One region of the Desulforamulus ruminis DSM 2154 genome, then DNA from elsewhere that is predicted to be linked to it. Evidence: riboswitches for the same ligand, from Rfam matches in the RefSeq annotation. Region 1 holds a riboswitch; each other region holds the start of a gene.
What was found. A riboswitch is a leader RNA that binds a small molecule or an ion and turns the genes downstream of it on or off. The one in region 1 is predicted to bind cyclic di-AMP.
Positions count from the first base shown of each region.

Region 2: it holds a riboswitch for cyclic di-AMP, as region 1 does, so the genes downstream of both, DESRU_RS04425 (C40 family peptidase) here and eam (glutamate 2,3-aminomutase) in region 1, are expected to answer to the same signal.
Region 3: it holds a riboswitch for cyclic di-AMP, as region 1 does, so the genes downstream of both, DESRU_RS04275 (LysM peptidoglycan-binding domain-containing protein) here and eam (glutamate 2,3-aminomutase) in region 1, are expected to answer to the same signal.

Region 1 is NC_015589.1:1,660,564-1,667,307, forward strand. Features, by position in the region: gene hydF ([FeFe] hydrogenase H-cluster maturation GTPase HydF) at 1-1,214, shown strand, start outside; gene hydE ([FeFe] hydrogenase H-cluster radical SAM maturase HydE) at 1,239-2,306, shown strand; gene hydG ([FeFe] hydrogenase H-cluster radical SAM maturase HydG) at 2,335-3,798, shown strand; gene DESRU_RS08325 (winged helix-turn-helix domain-containing protein) at 3,933-4,547, shown strand; cyclic di-AMP (ydaO/yuaA leader) riboswitch at 4,664-4,794, shown strand; gene eam (glutamate 2,3-aminomutase) at 4,801-6,063, shown strand; gene DESRU_RS08335 (hypothetical protein) at 6,231-6,488, shown strand; gene DESRU_RS08340 (SIR2 family protein) at 6,553-6,744, shown strand, end outside.
Region 2 is NC_015589.1:893,156-899,899, forward strand. Features, by position in the region: partial or broken gene DESRU_RS04410 (IS110 family RNA-guided transposase) at 1-714, shown strand, start outside; gene DESRU_RS04415 (sodium-dependent transporter) at 1,095-2,474, shown strand; gene DESRU_RS04420 (zinc dependent phospholipase C family protein) at 2,514-3,203, opposite strand; cyclic di-AMP (ydaO/yuaA leader) riboswitch at 3,357-3,491, shown strand; gene DESRU_RS04425 (C40 family peptidase) at 3,498-4,148, shown strand; gene DESRU_RS04430 (S-layer homology domain-containing protein) at 4,255-5,646, opposite strand; gene DESRU_RS04435 (methyl-accepting chemotaxis protein) at 6,004-6,744, shown strand, end outside.
Region 3 is NC_015589.1:863,990-870,733, forward strand. Features, by position in the region: gene DESRU_RS19755 (hypothetical protein) at 1-75, opposite strand, end outside; gene DESRU_RS04260 (hypothetical protein) at 222-491, shown strand; gene DESRU_RS04265 (hypothetical protein) at 582-1,079, shown strand; gene DESRU_RS04270 (endonuclease/exonuclease/phosphatase family protein) at 1,095-1,793, shown strand; gene DESRU_RS04275 (LysM peptidoglycan-binding domain-containing protein) at 1,831-2,652, opposite strand; cyclic di-AMP (ydaO/yuaA leader) riboswitch at 2,659-2,814, opposite strand; gene DESRU_RS04280 (lactate/malate family dehydrogenase) at 2,936-3,391, shown strand; gene DESRU_RS04285 (mechanosensitive ion channel family protein) at 3,749-5,035, shown strand; partial or broken gene DESRU_RS21715 (catalase-related domain-containing protein) at 5,157-5,300, opposite strand; gene DESRU_RS04290 (ABC transporter permease) at 5,328-6,062, opposite strand; gene DESRU_RS04295 (ABC transporter permease) at 6,066-6,744, opposite strand, start outside.

The DNA of each region.
Region 1 (6,744 bases):
GGGGAAACCGGCTGCATATCGCCATCTTCGGCCGTCGTAATGCAGGAAAATCCAGTTTAATTAATGCACTAACCAACCAAGATATCGCCGTTGTTTCCAATGTTCCGGGAACCACCACCGATCCGGTATACAAGGCTATGGAAATATTGCCTGTGGGTCCGGTGGTGATGATTGATACCGCCGGCATTGACGATACCGGAGAGTTGGGTGAACTGAGGGTTCGGCGTTCTATAGAGGTACTGAATAAGGCGGATATGGTGCTCCTGGTCATGGATGCGGGGGCGGGGATCACCGAATATGAAATGGATATTGCCAAACGCTGTCAGGAGAAAAAGCTCCCGGTAGTGGCCGTCCTTAATAAAATTGATGCCAGCCCGGTTACCGCCCTGCAAAGGCAGGAAGCTAAAGAGAGGCTGGGTGTGGAACCGGTGGCGGTCAGCGCCCTCACCCGGGAAGGAATCAGCGATTTGAAAATTGCCCTGGTGCAGGCGGCCCCGCCCAGTTGGGATGAACAAACCATTGTGGGTGACCTGTTGAATCCCGGGGATGTGGCGGTCCTGGTGATCCCCATTGACCTGGCTGCTCCCAAGGGACGTTTGATTCTCCCTCAGGTTCAGACCATCCGGGATATTTTGGATCACGACGCCATGGCTTACATGGTTAAGGAGCGGGAACTGAAGGAATGCATCCGGACACTCAATAAAAAACCCCGTATGGTGATTACGGATTCCCAGGCCTTTCTTAAAGCAGACGCGGATACGCCGCCGGATGTCCTGTTAACCTCCTTCTCCATCCTGTTTGCCCGGTATAAGGGCGATTTAGAAACCCTGGTGGCGGGAGCCAAGTCCATTGAAAAGCTTAGACCCGGCGATAAGGTGTTGATTGCCGAGGCCTGTAGCCATCACCGTATGGAAGACGACATCGGAACCGTGAAGATCCCCCGCTGGATACGGCAGATTGTGGGAGGAGATCTGGATTTTCATTGGAGCAGCGGCCATCGTTTTCCGGAGGATTTAGCCCAGTATAAATTGGTGGTCCATTGTGGTTCCTGTATGATCAACCGCAGGGAGATGCTTTCCCGCATCATGCAGGTGCAGGCAGCCGGCGTTCCCATTGTGAACTACGGTGTATGCATCGCTTATGTGCAGGGCATTCTCCGGCGGGCGCTCTCACCTTTCCCTCTGATTCAGGAGATTTTGGACGACGAAGATTAATTCATAGGAAAGGGGTGAAATCCTTTGCGAGAAGAATTTGTCAAGGCTCTGTCCCGGGCCGGGTCCGGAGAGGAATTAAACCGCCGGGAAATCATAACCTTGCTTCAAGCCGAACCCGGAGAGGAAGAAAACCAGCTCTTTGCTCTGGCGGACAAAGTCCGGCAGCGCTATCTGGGAGACGAGGTTCACCTGCGGGGAATCATCGAATTTTCCAACTACTGTCGTAACGATTGCCTCTACTGCGGGTTAAGGCGCAGCAACAGCAACATTAAAAGATATCGTATCCCGGTGGAGGAAATTGTGGCTGCCGCCAAGCATGCGGCGGATTTGGGTTATGGCACCATCGTTTTGCAATCCGGGGAGGATTTTCATTACTCAGGGGAAGAACTGGCGGAAATCATTCGTAGGGTCAAAGGGGTCAGTAATTTTGCCATTACCGCCTGTGTGGGCGAACGGAGCCGTGAAGATTACGAGCGGATGAGAGAGGCCGGGGCGGACCGCTATTTGTTAAAACATGAAACCGCTGACCCGGAGCTGTTTGCCAAATTACGACCGGGAACCACCCTGGAAGAAAGGGTGAAAAGATTAAACTGGCTGCGGGAATTGGGTTATCAGGTGGGGTCCGGGAATATGGTGGGACTTCCGGAGCAAACCCCGGAAACCCTGGCCGACGATATCCTGCTGATGAAGGAGCTGGATGTGGAAATGGCCGGCATGGGCCCCTTCATCCCTCATCACCAGACGCCCATGAAGGATTGCCCGCCGGGAGATGTTGGTTTGACTCTAAAAGCCCTGGCTGTGGCAAGGCTGGTACTGCCCCAGACCCATCTACCGGCCACCACGGCCCTGGGAACCTTGAATCCCGAAGGTCGGCAGATGGCCCTGGGGTGTGGAGCCAATGTAATTATGCCCAACCTGTCTCCGGCTCAATACCGGGAAATGTACGCCATTTATCCGGAAAAGGCAGGGAGCAAGGAAGATGCCGACGAGTCCCACGAAAGGATTACTTCTCTGGTGAAAAAGGTAGGACGCACCGTAAGCAAAGGACGGGGTGACAGCCCTAAGGAATTATTTAGGAACCAGCCGGCTTAAGCAGCCGGGGAAAGGGAAGGTGGAGAATATGGCAGTGAACAAGGCGATTTATAATAATCAGTGGGAACCGGCCGATTTTATTAAAGAAGACGAGATCAACCGGATGCTGGAGGAGGCAAAGAACGCTTCTCCGGACAAAATACGGGAGGTTATTGCAAAGGCTCGTCAGGCCAAGGGGCTAAACTTGGGGGAAGTAGCCCTGCTGCTCCAGAATGAAGACAAAGAATTGCTGGAACAGATGTTCCAAGTGGCCAGTGAACTGAAACTCAAAATTTACGGCAAGCGTCTGGTGCTGTTTGCCCCCCTTTATATCAGTGATCATTGCGTTAACAATTGTGTATACTGCGGTTACCGCCGGGACAATCAATTTTCCCGCCGCAAGCTGAGCCAGGAGGAAGTGGCCGAGGAAGTAAAGGTATTGGAATCCATGGGTCATAAAAGACTGGCTCTGGAAGCCGGTGAGCACCCGGGTGAATGCCCCATTGATTACGTTTTGGAATGTCTCAACACCATCTACAGCATCAAATTTGAAAACGGCAGCATTCGCCGCTGCAACGTAAACATTGCCGCCACCACCATTGAAGAGTATAAAAAACTTAAAGAAGCAGGTATCGGCACTTATATTCTGTTCCAGGAAACCTACCACCGGGAGACTTATAAGAAGATGCATCCCAGCGGCCCCAAAGCCGATTATGACTGGCACACAACCGCCCACGACCGGGCTATGATGGCCGGTGTTGATGATGTAGGCTTTGGCGTACTTTATGGACTTTATGACTATAAATTCGAGGTTATGGCTCAGATTATGCATGCCCAGCACATGGAAGAACGTTTCGGCGTGGGACCCCATACCATTTCCGTACCCCGCATCCGTCCGGCCCAAGGGGTTGATTACGACAGTTATCCTTATTTGGTAAATGACGAACAGTTTATGAAACTGGTTGCCATTCTCCGTTTGGCGGTTCCCTATACGGGCATGATTATTTCCACCCGGGAAAGTCCCCAATACCGGGATATGCTGCTCAATTACGGCATCTCTCAGATTTCCGCCGGTTCCTGTACCGGGGTGGGAGGATATAAAAAAGAGGCCGAGCGTCTGGCCTGTTTGGCCGATGGAAAAACCGACTGCTGTTGTGACGATACACCGCCGCAGTTTGCCGTGGATGATCACCGCAGCCCGGATGAAGTTCTGAACTCGGTTTGTCAGTCCGGCTGGCTGCCCAGCTACTGTACCGCCTGTTACCGTAAAGGCCGCACCGGGGACCGCTTTATGGCACTGGCTAAAAACGGGGAAATTCAAAACGTATGCCAGCCCAACGCCATTCTCACCTTTAAAGAATACCTGTTGGACTATGCCTCTCCGGAAACCAGGGAACTGGGAGATGAGACCATCCGCCGTCATCTGGAAGAAATTAAAAGTCCGGAAATTCGCAGGATTACTGAAGACCGGTTAAAACAAATTGAGCAAGGGGCCAGAGATTTATACTTTTAATGGCCAAAAACAGCCTGTTAAGTTGAGAACAGGCTGTTTTTTTTGTTAACCCCTATGAATTTTTCGGAATGAAGTTATAATAGGAATGAAGTTATAATATAAACGCAGACAAAAATTTTTCGGAGGTTTTTATCTTGCAGAGTGGAGAGGTTCATTTAGCCAAGTACATGAACATTGCCGCGGACATTGCGGACAGGATCGTAAGGGGAGAATATCAAGAGGGCCAAAAGATATTTGGCCGGTCAACTTTGGCGGGGAAGTATAATGTTTCGCCGGAGACCATTCGCCGGGCTTTGATTTTGTTGCAGGAAGCAGGAATTGTTCAAGTTACACCAGGGGTGGGAGTGGCTGTTAAGTCCCTTGACGCGGCGCAGAAATATTTGGAGGACTTTGGTCAAAGACGGGTGCTCCAGGGTTTGCATGAACAGTTGTATGATTTGGTCAAGAAACGGGATCAATTAAATGAAGAAATATCCAAGTTGATCGAGGAATTAATGGAGCATACCCTTCAGGTGGAATCAAGATTTAACAAAATTGAAGAGTGGAAAGTATTACCCGAATCCCCGCTGGTGGGAAAATATCTTTCCCAATTGGAACTGTGCGATCAGAGCCGTGTTTTGACTATTCAAAGAAAAGATGTGGGCGAAATTGTTAATCCTACTTCAAAAAATGTGATTGAAGGCGGCGATATTATTACCATCTTTGGAACTTTAAGCGCCTCCTGTAAAAAAGGATTAGTAAGAGTTTAATAAACATTAGAATATGATTTATAAAAAAGGTGCTAAGGCATCTTTTTTATGTTGAATTCAAAACAACTTGCATGATATAATGAGTTGTGGCAACTTTATAAAAACATGACGTTGCCTGGAAAAATATGCTTAATTCCGTGATCGGAAGCGGAGGAACCAATTCCGGGGTGAATCCTATGTTAATAGGTAGGGTTTCCTTTCGACCCGAACCCGTCAGCTAACTTCGTAAGCATGAAGGAAAGGATGGGATAGTATGTCTGTAAAGATGTGGCAGGACGAACAGCAGTTAGAATGGGAGAAAAGGGACATTGCCCTTAGAAGGGCGGCAGAATTAAAGGATCAAATTACAGAATACCTGGAGCAGAAAAAAAGTATACCGGACGGGTTTGAAATCCAAGGAGAATACACCAAGGCAAAAAGTGAGTTGCTGGAGTATTTTAATGCCACTGAGGAACAGTGGAATGACTGGCGCTGGCAGATGGCCAACCGGATTAGAGATGTCAGAATTTTAAGCCGGTTGGTTCGCCTGGAATCCGACGAATTTAACGATATCGAAAAGGTAGGCCGTCAGTTCCGCTGGGCTGTTTCGCCCTATTATTTAGCCCTTGCCATTGCCGGCGGAAAAGAAGGCCCGGTTTGGCGCCAGGCTATCCCCAGCGGCCTGGAGATTCTTGACCGCTACGGCAAGGAAGATCCCATGGGAGAGGAGTTTACTTCTCCTGCGGCCGGTATTACCCGTCGTTACCCGGACCGCTTAATTATCAACGTAACCAATCAGTGCGCCATGTATTGCCGTCATTGCCAGAGACGCAGGAACATCGGAGATATTGATGTTCATAAGCCCAGGCAAGTGCTGGAGGCTTCCCTGCGGTACATCAGAGAAAATCCCGAAATCAGGGACGTTTTAATAACCGGGGGAGATGCGTTGCTCCTATCCAACAAGCAGTTGGACTGGCTGTTAACCGAGCTTGACAATATCCCCCATGTTGAAATCAAACGGATTGGCAGCCGGATACCGGTGACCATGCCCCAAAGGGTTACTTCCCAGCTATGCTCCGTGCTGGAGAAGCACCCGCCCATTTACATGAATACTCAGTTTAATCATCCCCTGGAAGTGACTCCTGAGGCCAAGAAAGCGTGCGATATGCTGATAAAGGCCGGAGTTGTGCTGGGTAACCAGGCGGTTTTGTTGAAAGACATCAACAATGATCCCCATGTCATGAAGCGGTTAAACCACAGCCTCTTGCGCATTCGGGTGAAACCCTATTACATTTTTCATGCGAAAGCGGTGAAGGGTACCCGGCATTTTATCACCGGGGTGCAAGACGGTATTAACATTATGGAACAATTGAGAGGGTTTACCTCCGGTCTGGCGGTACCCACTTACATTATCAACGCCCCCAATGGTTATGGAAAAACGCCGATCCTACCCCAGTATATTCTAGAAAATAAAAATGATCATGTAACGATCCGTACCTGGGAAAAACGAGTTATTCCCTATTCCGTCAGCGGTTAGCTTATAAGACTGCGGTAAACCAGAAAGCGTCCCCAATTTATCTTTTATAAAATAATGAGCTGCGTAAAAGGAACGATTCTGTGTTCTTTTTGCGCAGCCCTTTTATTTTGCGCTGGTTCAGCAGATAAAATTTTTTTCCGAAGCAAATTTATGATTGACAAGAACGAATGTTTGGTATAAAATCACAACAAAACAAATGTTCGGTGGTGTTAAACATGATTAAAAGTGTTGAATTCAATGGGGGTTTTATCCCTCCGGGAACCGTCCTCCCTTTGGAATCCTCCTCCAATTTTGATTTTACCGATGAAGTTCTCACCTGGTTGGGAAACAAAGATTCTTCTTTGGATACCCGGGTGGGCATGGGGGTTTGTTACTTGACGGCATTTTTTATGATCGGACAAATATTCCGGTATGTGTTTTCCTGACAAAGGGAAACAATGCCCTAAGAGAGTCTGGTTATTTTCCTGGTGAGTGCATCATAATAAATACATGACCAAGGTATATGTATTAGGAGCAGGGGCCAGTGCGGCTTATACGGGATCTTTCCTGGGTGAAACAAGCCCCGTAGCTAAAAACTTTTTTCAAAAGGCCATGCGGGTGATGAATATCCACCAGGTCAAAAACCGGTACTTCGGTGATGAAAACTTGAAATACCGGCATATTTTTGCTTTCATTGAGGAA
Region 2 (6,744 bases), 770 kb from region 1:
ACCTCTCGGCTTTTGGAAAAGCCATCCGAGAAAATGACAGACGTATCCGCTTTTCGTACCAAGGGAATGAAGGCTACCGATGAGCAAGTCCTCGCTGCTGTGGACGGAGAGATGTGCGCTGAGCAAGCTGAAAAGCTACGCATCATCCGTTCCCACATGGACAATCTCGAACGGTGCAAGTTGAATCTGGAATCCCTCATCCTTTCCATTGCTGAAAAGTATCTCCCTCAACTCAACCTTGTCCTGACGGTCCCGGGTATCCAATCCTTTGCCGCCATCGGCATTATCTCGGAAATCGGAGTGGATATGTCCGTGTTCCCCAGCTCCAAGCATTTATGCTCTTGGGCCGGGCTTACGCCGCAGAACAACGAGAGCCCCGCTAAGAAGAAAACCACCAGAATCAACCGGGCTGGGGCTTACATCAAGCCGCTACTCGTACAATGTGCACTCTGTGCGATTCGCGCCAAGCAGAACCCGGAAATCCGGAACCGTTACATTTCTCTAAAAAAGCGCCGCGGTCACAAAAAAGCGATTATCGCTATTGCCAGAATGCTGCTGACTGCCATCTACAACATTTTAAAAAAGAGCGAGCCGTACAACCAGGAACTTTACCACAAAGAGGATAGACCCCCGGTTCACCGCGAAGTTTCTGTTGATCAGGCGATTTTTATCTTGCAGCGACAAGGTTACCTTGTTTCAGTTCCTACACAATAGCCGTTCCCTCTAATTTTTCGCCGCCTTTGGACGCTTAGTTTGTTGCGCCCTTTTTCCGGTGGCTGCTTATACTACAATGTTTCAAACTTCCTCCTAATAAAAATAGGCTATCAAGCATATTTCATCCAATAAGACGGATGCAATTTAAAAGTGTTTCAGGTTTTAAAATAAAATATTTTGCCAAAAAGAGTAAAGATTATGTAAGATTGGTACTGGTTCTTACATTAAATCTATATTAAAATAAGGCTTGTCTATAAAATGTCATATTTGGTCATACTGCAGTGTTTTAAATAGTCAATAACTTAAACAGTTTAAAATGACTAACCCATTGCAGATGCCGAAACAAGCAGGTTAAGTTAAAAGAAAGAAAGGATAGGAAGATGAGAGAAGCAAGTCGAACTCAAACACAGTTTTCCAGCAGAGAAGGTTTTGGTTCTACCTTGGGGGTTATTGCCGCGACCTTGGGATCTGCGGTGGGGTTGGGGAATATTTGGAAATTTCCTACCATTACCGGTCAAAATGGCGGTGCCGCATTTATTCTTATTTATTTATTATGTGTCTGTTTAATTGGATTGCCCGTTATGATTTCCGAATTTGTCATTGGCCGCCGTTCCAATGCCGCAGCAGTAGGGTCCTTTAAAAGATTGGCTCCGTCCACCCCCTGGTTTTTTGCCGGACTTTCCGGTGCAGTGGCTGCTTTTTTGATTATGGCTTTTTATACCTCGGTGGCCGGCTGGGTATATGCTTATATTTTTAAAGCCATTGGCGGGGGGTTAATGACTGCGGATCCAAAGGTATCCGAGCAGGCCTTTAACACCTTTGTCAGCAGTGTTTGGTCCCCTTTAATCTGGCAGTGGATTGTTTTGATTGTAACCGGTGCCGTAATTTTGGCAGGAGTTAAGAACGGCATTGAACGGATGACCAAAACCCTGCTGCCTATTTTGTTTGTTTTATTGCTGATCTGCGATATCCGGGCCCTGACTTTACCCGGAGCCAGTGAAGGACTGGCCTTTCTCTTTAAACCCGACTTTGCCCAAATTACCGGGGCTACGGTTTTAGCGGCCATGGGTCTGGCCTTCTTTAAACTGTCTGTAGGTATGGGTGCCATGATTACTTACGGCAGTTATATTGGCAAAGGGGAAAACCTGATCGGCACCGGGGTAAAGGTTGCCTTGGCCGATACTGTGGTTTCCATGATGGCCGGCATGGCTATTTTCCCGGCGGTCTTTGCCTTTGGTTTTAGTCCTACAGATGGTGCTAAATTGCTCTTTATGACCATTCCCATGGTATTTAATTCCATGCCCTTCGGACAGGTGTTCCTGACGCTTTTCTTTATCTTAAGTTCCATCGCCGCCACCGGTGCCATGATCTCGCTTTTTGAAGTGCCGGTTGCTTACTTGCGTGAGGAAAGAAATTGGTCCAGAAAAAGAGCCACGGTGGTTACCGCCCTGGGGATGGCCCTGATTGGAAGTACGGCTACTCTTTCCAACAGCCTGTTGGCAGATTTCCACCTGTTTGGTAAGACCTTGTTTGATCTTTATGATTATACCAGTTCCAACTTGTTGCTTCCCATTACCGGTCTAGCCATTGCTCTTTTTGCCGGCTGGAAGCTAAGCCGGTGGGATATAGCCGATGAAATATCCAACTCCGGGAGCTTGAATAACAAGAGGCTGATTCAAGGATATTGGTTAGTCGTCCGGTTTGTGGTGCCGGTGGCCATCGTGATTGTGTTGCTGAGCGGCCTGGGTTTGTTTGATTAAACTGTAATATAAGTAAACCCCGCTGTGGCGGGGTTTTACTTATATCTTCATATGATGAATAGAAAATTGCAGGAACCCGGCAGTGGTTCTCTGGGCCCTTTTTAATAAAATTTGAATGGTCTCATCGATGACGGATAGAGGTCTGTTATCCGTCACTTGCGAAAGAAAGTCCGAGGAAAAGGAAGCATTTTTTCTGACCCAGTCCTCCGGGCGGTCTGACAAATGATAAATTCCACCGGAATAAAGGGAGTAATTCTCGTATTGATCTCTGGCCCGATCTTCAAAAAATTTGTGACCTCCTAAAACCTGTCCCCTGGCGTGATGAGGCACGCATAAATCCTGAACGATATGGCAGGCTGCGCCCAGATAAAAAAAGGCTTCCTTATAATAACCCCGCTGCCACTTTTTAAGTGCGCGGTTAAAATATTGCAGGCATTCCGTTGATGCGTCGGGACCGCGCCAAAGGCCGGTTCCCTCCCGCGAATCATAATAATGGCTGATATTTTTAAATCCCCTGTCACACCAGACCGAACCACGATCCATGGCATATAGATAGGAATGAGCGAGCTTTGCTTCTTTGTGAAAACCGTCCTGCTTAAGGATTTCAATGGCCTGCCGGTTGCAAAAATGGTGCGTATCTCTCTGCTGATTGGGGATAACCGCCTGAAAGGGCAGGGTCAGAGCCAACATTACTTTGGCGCAGTTCCATGTAGCATGGGTTAAGGTCATTTAAGCACTCTCCTAGGATGATTGTTTCCAAAATCAGGGGAAAATATGAATAACCTTCTTTTATAGGAAAAAGGACCTATTTTAGAGAAAAAAGAATAAATCTCATTTTTTAAGCAGGAAACTGGAAACAAATGGCGAAATAGCTAATAAAATATAAAATGGGCGCCTAATTTCTATTTTGAGGAAACGGGGGAACCGTTATTTTGGGGGTGAACTACCTGTTGGTAGCGGGCTATCTTTCGGTCCGAACCCGTCAGCTAACCCCGTAGGAGTAGAAAGTGGGGGAAAGAGCGTTTGTCAATAAGGAGGAAACTTTCCTTACTGGTTGCTTCCGTATGTCTGGCAACGGTTCTAGGAACGGGTTCCGCCTACGCGGCACAAGTTACCGTAGCCCAGGGAGATAGCCTGTGGGCTATTGCCAACCGGAATGGAACTACTGTAGAGGCTTTAAAGCAAATCAATCAATTAACTAGCGACAATCTTAGCGTTGGCCAGGTTTTAAACCTGCCGGACTCAGTAAATCAGTCTGTTCGTTCGTCTGCCAATCAATCCCAACAGCAGGTTTCCAGAGGGGGCGGCAGAATTACCGCTGTACTGGATTTTGCCAAGACACTGATCGGGTCCAAATATCGTTCAGGTGGAGAGAGCCCCGCAGGTTTTGACTGCTCCGGTTACGTACGTTATGTCTTTAAAAATTTTAATATTGATTTGGTCCATACTGCTGCCGGGCAATACAACGCCGGTACTGTCATTAAGAAGGAACAATTGGAACCCGCAGACCTGGTGTTCTTTAATACTGGAGGAAGCGGAATTAACCATTCCGGTATTTATATCGGTAATAATCAATTTATTCACTCTTCCAGTTCCAGGGGTGTCCGGATTGATTCCCTCGCCGACAGCTACTGGTCTAAAAATTACCGCGGAGCCAACAGAATTATTCCCTAGCTTATAAAACCCCGGAGAGATTTCCGGGGTTTAAGTATGAAAAACTTCCTGAAAATACAGACCTGCTTCAGGAATAAATAAACGGCACCGTAAAGGTGCCGTTTATTTATTCTTGGTACTCAAAGGTTAAAGCGTCATCTTCGTTCATTGCAAAGTAATCAATCACACCCTCGCCGATCCATACCTTATAGTCTTCACCGTCTTCAAGGCTGTCGTCTGCATCCAAGGTAACGGTCAGCTTATTCTTGGAGATCCCCGCTGCGTCGATATCCAGTTCCTTATGCCCCTTCAAAATGTGAATTCCGGCCCCGCTGGAACTAAAGTCTTCACCTTTCTGAAGAGTTTCATTGAACTGAAGTACAACCGTATTTTTGCTGCTGGCTGTCGCCTTTTCCAGGGCTAACTCATTTTCTCCGGTAGCAAAGGTCCATTCCCCTTTAGCAATAGCTGTAAAAGTTTTAGCATCGTCGGAGTCATCTGCTACGGTTTCCAGCATATTATCAGCCAAGGTAATGCAATATTTGGTGTTGCCGGCCAGCTTTTCATCACGGTCTAGCTTGATCACCAGATCATCATCATTTTCGCTGAAGACAATGGTAAAGTCCAGATTGGTATTGGCCCAGGCACCTTTTTCATAGCGAAGTATTCTTACGGCCTCAAGCAAATCTTCCCTATCCTTACCCTCTGCTAAAGTCAATTCTTCCGAAAAGCGGATTTTAAATTCCCTGGTATCCACATCGATTTTAGCCTTGTTAGCGGGGACTAACTGTTTAATAACAACGGTGGAAGAATCCTCATCGTCCGGATCCTGGTCATCAAGACCTTCACTGTTCATAAACCGGGAGATCATTACGGCAAACTCACCCCTGGAAATGGCTTTATAGGGGTTTAGGTAGCCGTTGGCAGAGCCTTTCATAATCCCTTTGTTATACATGACCGCTGCGTATACAAGTTCATCTTTGCTAAGCTGCTTTACATCCTTGGCGTAGGACAACATTTCCTCCAGAGAAACATCTTTATCCTCGGAGGCACGGCTCAGCCACATGGCCACTTCAATCCGTGTAGCCGGCTGGTTGCCATTCCAGTTGACTAGTTCCCAGTCTGCGATAATCCCTGCATCGTAGGCTTGAACAGGTGCCAAACCCATCCAACTGGGAAAGATATTCTTAAAGGCGTCAACCTTATTGAAAGAAATCTCCTCATGGTTAACCACTCTCATAATGATGGCGATGGCTTCGTTTTTAGTCACAGAACGTTCGGGCATGAACTGCTGGTTTTCATAACCCTTCATGATCCCTTTAAATTGGAGTTTTTCAATGTCATTTTTCGCCCAGTGGTTATTAACATCCACAAAAACCGTGGATTTCCCCTGGTATCCCCTCATTCCTTGGTTGCCCTTATTCTTCTTCCCAGAATCGGCCCAAACAGAACCGGCAAACAAGGTGGAAAGCAGACATATGGACAGCAGAACCATCAACAGCTTGCTAATTTTCCTCATCTTTTTCTCCTTTCAAAGAACAAAGTCTAAATTCCCAGTGGGTGAGACCCGTCAACCGGGGCGCCTGCCGGAGAGGGATCTCTACTCTCTTTTATTTACGCCAACGGAATTTTAAATGGCAGGGTGCATACTAAAATATATTCCTGTTCCAGTAGGGAGATCATATTAAAGCAATAATCATCGGAATAAATTAAATTATCATTATATGCAGAATTATTTATTTATTTTTAGTCAACCAATTGACATTTTATGTCAAAAAAATTATATTTAGGATTAGCAGAATATAGTTAGACTAAAGTTTTTTAAAATTAAGACCGTTTAATGATAAAAGCTAAAAAACGTGTGGGAGGATTGATTATGGCGAATCATCTTATCAACTGCTGGGAACATTTAAAATGCCCGGAGGATAGAAAGAACCAATGTCCCGCCTTCATAGAAAAAAGAGGCAGTGAATGCTGGAAGGTATCCAAAACCCTTTGTAAGGGACAACTCCAGGGAACCATGGCTCAGAAAATTGGTAACTGTAGAAAATGCGACTTTTATGCTACTTTCCATAAAATGAAATGTTCTATTAAAGTAAAAATTATGAGTGGTTTCGCCTGTATGATTTTTCTCTTTCTGGTGATGAATCTTTTTGCCCTATATCATATGAAGCAATTGGCTGCCCTCAGCCATCAAGACCTTTCGGGTGTACAAACCTTTTTTATCAGCGCCATGGTATTTGTGGCGGTAATTGCCGGGGCGGTTGCCTGGTTTGCCACCGGTGCTGTTACCAATCCCATTAGGCAGATGGAGCAGGTTGCCGGAAGAGTAGCCGGAGGGGATTTGACGGTTGAAGAAATTCAGGTAAAAAGCTGTGATGAAATTGGCTTACTGGCCACTGCTTTTAATCAAATGGTGGTCAGTTTAAAGGATATTGCCGGTCAACTGCGCCACAAGTCCGAGCAGGTTGCTTCTGCGGCTCAGCAGTTGTCTTCCAGTTCACAGCAAATTACCGCCAGCACCAATGAAGCAGCCTCTACCATGTCGGAACTGGCCTCCACCGTAGAGCGGGTAACGGAAAATACCCAGGTGGTTGCTTTTGCTTCGGAACAGGCT
Region 3 (6,744 bases), 800 kb from region 1:
TTGGGATAAATAATAGGCTTCATTTTCTCCGGTGAGCTCAATCATTTCTTCTATTATTTCCCATTCCTTTTCCATAACACCGCCTCCTGAAAACAATTATAATGGGGAGGCCCTGGACGGGAAAGGGGTGTAAAATGTCTATCCAATTGATATAATGGAAAATCATGACAAGCTTTTAAGGAGTGTGAGAAAAAATCGTTACACAAAAGGAATTAATTCAAATGGATGAACAGCAAAGGGAAGATTATTTATTAGAGGTATTACAGCGAAAGCTTACGGAACTAAAAACCACGGCAATCAATGAAAAACCTTCCGGAGAACATCAACACGGACCCGATTATCAAAGGGGTGTAGCCGCAGGGTTTGTATCCGGTCTGGGCTTTGCGGTGCGGGTACTTGCCCCGGAAGGAGAGCTATGGCCCAAGGCAGCTAAAATGCTTGATGAATATAACCGGTGGGCCCAGGACTTTAACCGGCGGGGAAGGGATTAATTTTCCCATCGGGGTAAACCAGTCACAGCCCGGTTTTGCAGTGCATAGCATATCTTAACCATAGTATTAGTGACAGGATGGGGGAATGCTATGGGGGGAGCAATTGCATACCCAAAAATCATCGGTGCGCTAACGGATACGAGTTTTCTTGTGGTTCCTGCCTTAAAGGATGAAATGGCTGGTTATTGCGAACGCTTGGCTCTGGGGGAAAATGTTCAATATCATTTGGATTGGAATCTGGTCATCATTAAATCTTTGAACCGCTGTCTGGTGACCCTGGAGATTCTGTGGGATGATGGGAATATCAGCGTTATTGGTTTCCCAAAAGATACTTGGGAACAATTAAGTCAATTTATAAATTATAGGAATCTATTATTGTTGCCGGACAGGGGACTGGTTGAATGTTCTCTAATCAGTCCAAAGGCTGCAGAAGGGTTCTTGATAAAAGATGCCAACAAGGGCCTGGTAAACCTGGCCCATAAAGCCGCCAATATTCCTCCCAGCCTGAATGTCGGGGGTTTAGTGGATCCTCTGTGCAACCTCCTGAATACAGCCAGAAAAATATCGAACGGAGTCCTCCTCAGTTAGCCGGGGTGATGATCATTGGAAACCATTCGGGTTGTCAGTTACAATATTTGTCATGGCCGTGGTATGGATGATAAGGTGAATTTGAACCGTGCGGCTGCGGTTCTTGCCTTTTCAAGAGCCCATTTAATCGGAGTTCAGGAAGTGGATAAGTATCTTCCACGCAGTGGGTGCTGCAATCAGCCCAGAAGGCTGGGAGAGATTTTGCGAAGGAACTGGGCCTATGGTCCAAATCTTAAATGGGGTCCCTGGTCCCAGTATGGTAACGCAGTCTTGAGCTTCTGGCCCATTACCGGGGTAAAAAGACATTTATTACCCAGTCAGGGTGAACAAAGGGGGATATTGGAAACTGAGATCAAGTTGGGTAAGGAATTGATCTCCTTTTTTTGCACTCACCTGGGATTAAACCGACAAGAACGAATGGATCAAGTACAAGAAATTTTGCAAGTCATTTCCACCACGGAGAAACCTTCCATTCTGGTGGGTGATTTAAATGACGGGCGGGATACTCCGGAGTTTGCCGCGTTATCCAACGTCCTAAGGGAGGCCACGGAGGTTACGGGTGGATTTAGCACTTTTCCGGCCTGGCAGCCGGAAGAACAATTGGATTTTATTTTTGTGTCGCATCATTGGCAGGTCGTTTCAGCCAATACTTTACAGTCCTATGCTTCAGACCACCTGCCTGTGGTAGTTCAATTAAATTTAAAAGTAACATAAAACGGCACCTGGTGGGGTGCCGTTTTTAATTCACTAACTATTTCGTATTGGCATAAATCATATGACCATAATTGGCCAGTACCGGGAGAGAACGTAAATAAGAATTTTTTGTTGAAGTATCAAAGAAGTACAACGCGCCATTGGTTGGATCTTCACCGTACAGGGCTTTCTCAGTGGCCTCCAGGGCAGTGGATGTGGCAGGGCGTTTAATCCAACCATTTTGTACCGGGCCAAACTGATTACGGGCATAAATGACTTCTGAGATGGTATTAGGGAAAGAACTGCTCTGCACCCGGTTAATCACCACGGCAGCTACTCCCACTTGAGCCTCCACCGGTTCCCCGCCTGCTTCGGCAGTAACCAGACGGGCCAGCAGGTCCAGTTCTTCTTCCGTATAGGGTATTACCGGCCGTTTGGCGCTCCTGCTCACCTCTACCGCCACCGGTCCGGCGCTGCGGGAAGTGGCGACGGGAACGATTAACTGCTGTCCGGGGTAGATTAAATTACCCGTGAGGCTATTGGTTAGAATTAAGGCCTCGGGACGAATGTTATATTTTTGGGCGATGACATGAAGACTGTCCCCCGGTTTAACGGTATAGGTGGTATTGGCGGGAGCAGCAGAACCGGCAGCCGGATGGTCCGGAATGGTCAATATTTGGCCAATTTCCAGAAAATCGCCGGTAAGTCCGTTGGCGGTCTTAATTTGCTCGACACTGACGTTCAGCTTCTGGCTGATGGCGGACAGGGAGTCACTGGGAACAACCGTATAAGTGGCAGCATAAGCAATGGCTGCAGGAATGAGCACTCCCAAAACGCAGACAGATACAAAGATCCGTTTAAAACGGACGAAAAAATTCATTGGAACCTTTTCCCTCCTTTGGCCTTCGAGGTTAGCTGTCGGGTTCGGGTTGAAGGGCACCCTACCGCACCTGTAGACACCTCCGTAAAAAGGCAGCGGATTCACCCCGTAAAATTTGTCCCCCGTACTCCGGTTTTCGCGGAGATTCGGCCTCTTTTGTAAAGTTATGAATTATTTTACTGGTTTTCCATAAATGTGTCCACCCTCAATATTTGGTAATTGTTCACATAGCATTGATTTATTGGGAAATAATATTTTTGCATTTAGCTCTGGGGGTGTTTTTTTGGAAAGCCAGACGGGAGTAAAAATAGCCATTATCGGGGCAGGTCAGGTTGGAGCGTCGGTGGCCTTTGCCATTATGTCCAGTGGGCTGGCCAGTGATTTGGTTTTGGTTGATGTCGATAAGGATAAGGCTAAGGGAGAGGCGCTGAACCTGGGGGATGCCGCTGTGTTCACGAAACCTGCCGGTGTAATAGCCGGAGATTTTGAAGACTGCCGGGATGCCCATATCATCATATTTACGGCAGGCAGCAATCAAAAACCTGCCATTGCCTTTGTCCTGAAACGCATCTGCGAAGCTGTGATCAGGGATGAGAATTCTATCTTGACGGTTTCGGGACTGGTTGATCATCTTTATGATATAGAAGGGTGTTGTTTAAGCATGTCCTGTATTATAAATGGGAGAGGAAGAAGCGAAGTGATTCCCCTGCCATGTCCGTGGAAGAGGAGGAGGGGCTAAGGAATTCCGCCAGGATTTTAAAGAAGGTTATTCAAGCGTTGGGGATTTAAGAGAAACTTATAACTTTCTTGCTATCCCATGATTATTAAGATAATGGCCTGCGAACTAAAGGAGTCCCAGCACAATTATTGTCTACAGGACCAAAGAGGAATATAAGTGCGTAACCTATAGTAGTTGTTACTTTTCAGCTTATGGTCTTATGGAATTATAAAAGTTATTGGACTAACCAATTAATTTTATTCCATATGAAAGATTAAAAAATCATAAAGAAAAGTCACCCCATTTGCTTGATAGCAGAGAGGCATTCCATTAAAATAAGTTGGAATGTAATACGCGGGAAAAGAAGGAGGTGCTGACATGTATACTAAAATCATCGCCTTTCTAGAGCGCTTTGGAAGTCAGGGCGCTATGGCCGATTTTGCCGCCAATGCCGTAATTTTGCTGGTCATAGGGATTATTTGCGTGTTATCAAGGCTTATTGCCAAGGAAATTCTCTTAAAAATTGTCACCAGTTATGCCAAAAAGAGCAGGCCGAGCTGGGATGATATTTTACTTGAAAAAAGGGTTTTCCAACGCCTTTCTCATCTTGTGACGCCCATTATTATCGCTCTCTTTGCGGGTACTTTTCCAAAGTACGAGGAACTGATCATGCGTGGCGTGCTGGTGTATACGGTTGCCGTCATGATGGGCGTGGCAGACGCGCTGATCAATGCTGTCGATGAGATATACAGAACCTACGAAATTTCTAAAGTGAGGCCCATGCGTGGGCTTCTGCAGATTATTAAGGTGGCTGTGTTTATTATCGGCTTCATTGTAATCATTGCCGGTCTGATTGGTGAAAGTCCGCTGGTGCTGCTGGGTGGCATCGGTGCCATGACCGCCGTTACCACCCTGGTTTTCAAGGATTCAATCCTTGGCTTTGTGGCGGGGATACAGATGACCTCAAATGATATGATACGCATCGGCGACTGGATTGAGATGCCGAAATATGCGGCGGATGGAATCGTGATCGACTTGTCCCTAAATACCGTCAAGGTGGAAAATTTCGATAAAACCATTACCTTTATCCCGGCTTACGCCCTGGTGTCCGATGCTTTTAAAAACTGGCGGGGGATGCAGGCCTCGGGTGGACGCAGGATCAAGAGGGCGATTTATATTGATGCCGGAAGCGTAAATCTTTGCTCGGACGCCATGATCGAACGCTTTCGCAGAATGGAGCTATTAAAGGACTACATTGAGGAAAAGCTGCAGGAGGTGGAGGAATACAATCTCAAGGGGAATATTGACCTTTCGGAGCCTGTAAACGGGCGCAGACTGACCAATATCGGTACATTCCGAGAATACATGAGGGCTTATTTGAAGCGGCATCCCGGCATACACAAGGAGATGACGCTGATGGTAAGACAGCTTCCGGCCGAAGGACAGGGAATACCTCTGGAGATTTACGCCTTTGCAAACACCGTTCAATGGGTGGACTACGAGGGAATCCAGTCGGATATATTTGATCACCTCTTTGCCGCTGCCCCAAGATTTGGGCTGAGCGTCTTCCAGCAACCGTCAGGACAGGACATCAGAAGCGCCCTGGAGAATGAAAAGGCAGCCGCTTGGCACAGTAGCATGGGAAAAAACTCCAATAATCAATAAAGGATTTAAATCAGCGGTTAAGCCGGGAAATGGCTTAACCGCTGACTTTTAGTAACTAAATAAGCTCCTCAGGTCCGTTTCCGGGGTTTTTAACCTTACCCTTTCAATTATAGGGATAAGTTTAACCCTTGTCTACTATAGTGCCAAGTTCACCATCGATCTGCATAAAATGTGCCAGGGTTCTCCTTTGAATCGGTTCATAAACTTGACTTAAGGCTTCTATTAAATTTGAAATCAGATGTTCCTTTTCAAGAGCAGACATGAGCGAGTAAAACTCATGTAGTTTATAATCTTATCCGGTATTGACATCTCGACGTTTCATCCAGAAGACAGCGAATAGCACGCAGGCCAGAAGATACAGTGCGCAACTGAGAAGGAACTGCTCCAGGCTGCACTGCATCGGGCCGCCGGGCTGATTGGCACGCATTCCGAGGCTTAACAGCGAGTAAGGAAACAAGACTCCGTAACCTTTCGCAAGCATCGCAAGCCCGACAATACCGCCAATCAGGGCAATCCCCACCGGTACGGCAAAGCTTCGGATGACAAGAGAAAGGCAAAGCTGCACGGAACAGATTACGATGGCTCCGGCTGAGCCGGTCAGCAGCCATTCAAGCAATTCCGGCGGAACCGGAGAGGACAGCCCGGCGAGCTTGCCGGACAGCACAAATAGGATTCCGATCCAAACTTGTGTAAGAACCACCATAACCGAGGCGGTCAAAAGCTTTGCAAGAAACAGACCGCTTACCGGTACCGGCGCTGTCATAATCGTGTTCCAGTTATAGTTCATGTGTTCCAACCTGTACAGATAGGAGCAGTATACGCCGATAATAGCGGGAAGAAAGAAATAGCAGGAAAACAGGGTGTGCTGTGTCCACAGGCTGTACCATTCCTCCTGTAAAATCCCGATATTTTGTACGTAATTAAAAGTTCCGATAAATGCGGGCAGAACCGGCAGGAGAACAAACGCAAACCAAACAGGGCTGTGCCGCAGCTTCATCCATTCCGCCTTCAGAGTACGGTAAAACATGGCTCACATCTCCTTTCGGGTAAACAGGGTGCGCCCAATGATATAAATTACAAAGAACGCCGCGACAAGAAGAAAAAATCCCGCCCAGTCAATCTCGACCCAGTAATAATTGGTAATCCGTGTTGCACGATCCCAATCCATGCCGACCACCATGAGCACGCCGTAGTAGCTCCATAGAACCAGCTTGGAAAATTGCTGCGGCAAATACATGGTAAAAAGTCCCGCAAAACCTCCGATCAACCCCACACTGAGCGATACCATTTGATTGACAAACAACAAGGATAAAACCTGCTGAAGCAATAAGAGCGTGATGCTCACACAAAATGTAAAAAAAAGATGATAACCCATTTGAGCCAACGGTACAGGGCCGGTAAAGCCTGCGAAATAGCCCAACAGAAGAATAGTCGCAAGTTGCAGCAGGGTTACGGACAGTATATAAAAAGCACCGCACAAAAATTTCGCATTAAACAGCCTTCCAGCGGGTATGAGGGTCTCCAGAAGTCTGAAAGTCTGGCCTTTATGCTCCACATCGCTGAGCTTTGAGGCAATTACGGCCGTGATCACCGGCATCATGATGGCGTTGAGAACAGGGAACTGGTACAGGCATGTCATCCAACCCTGCTGTAAGTCATGTACGTCCATATCCCAAAATCCCCAAAAGGCCCACAAAAATTGAAATCCA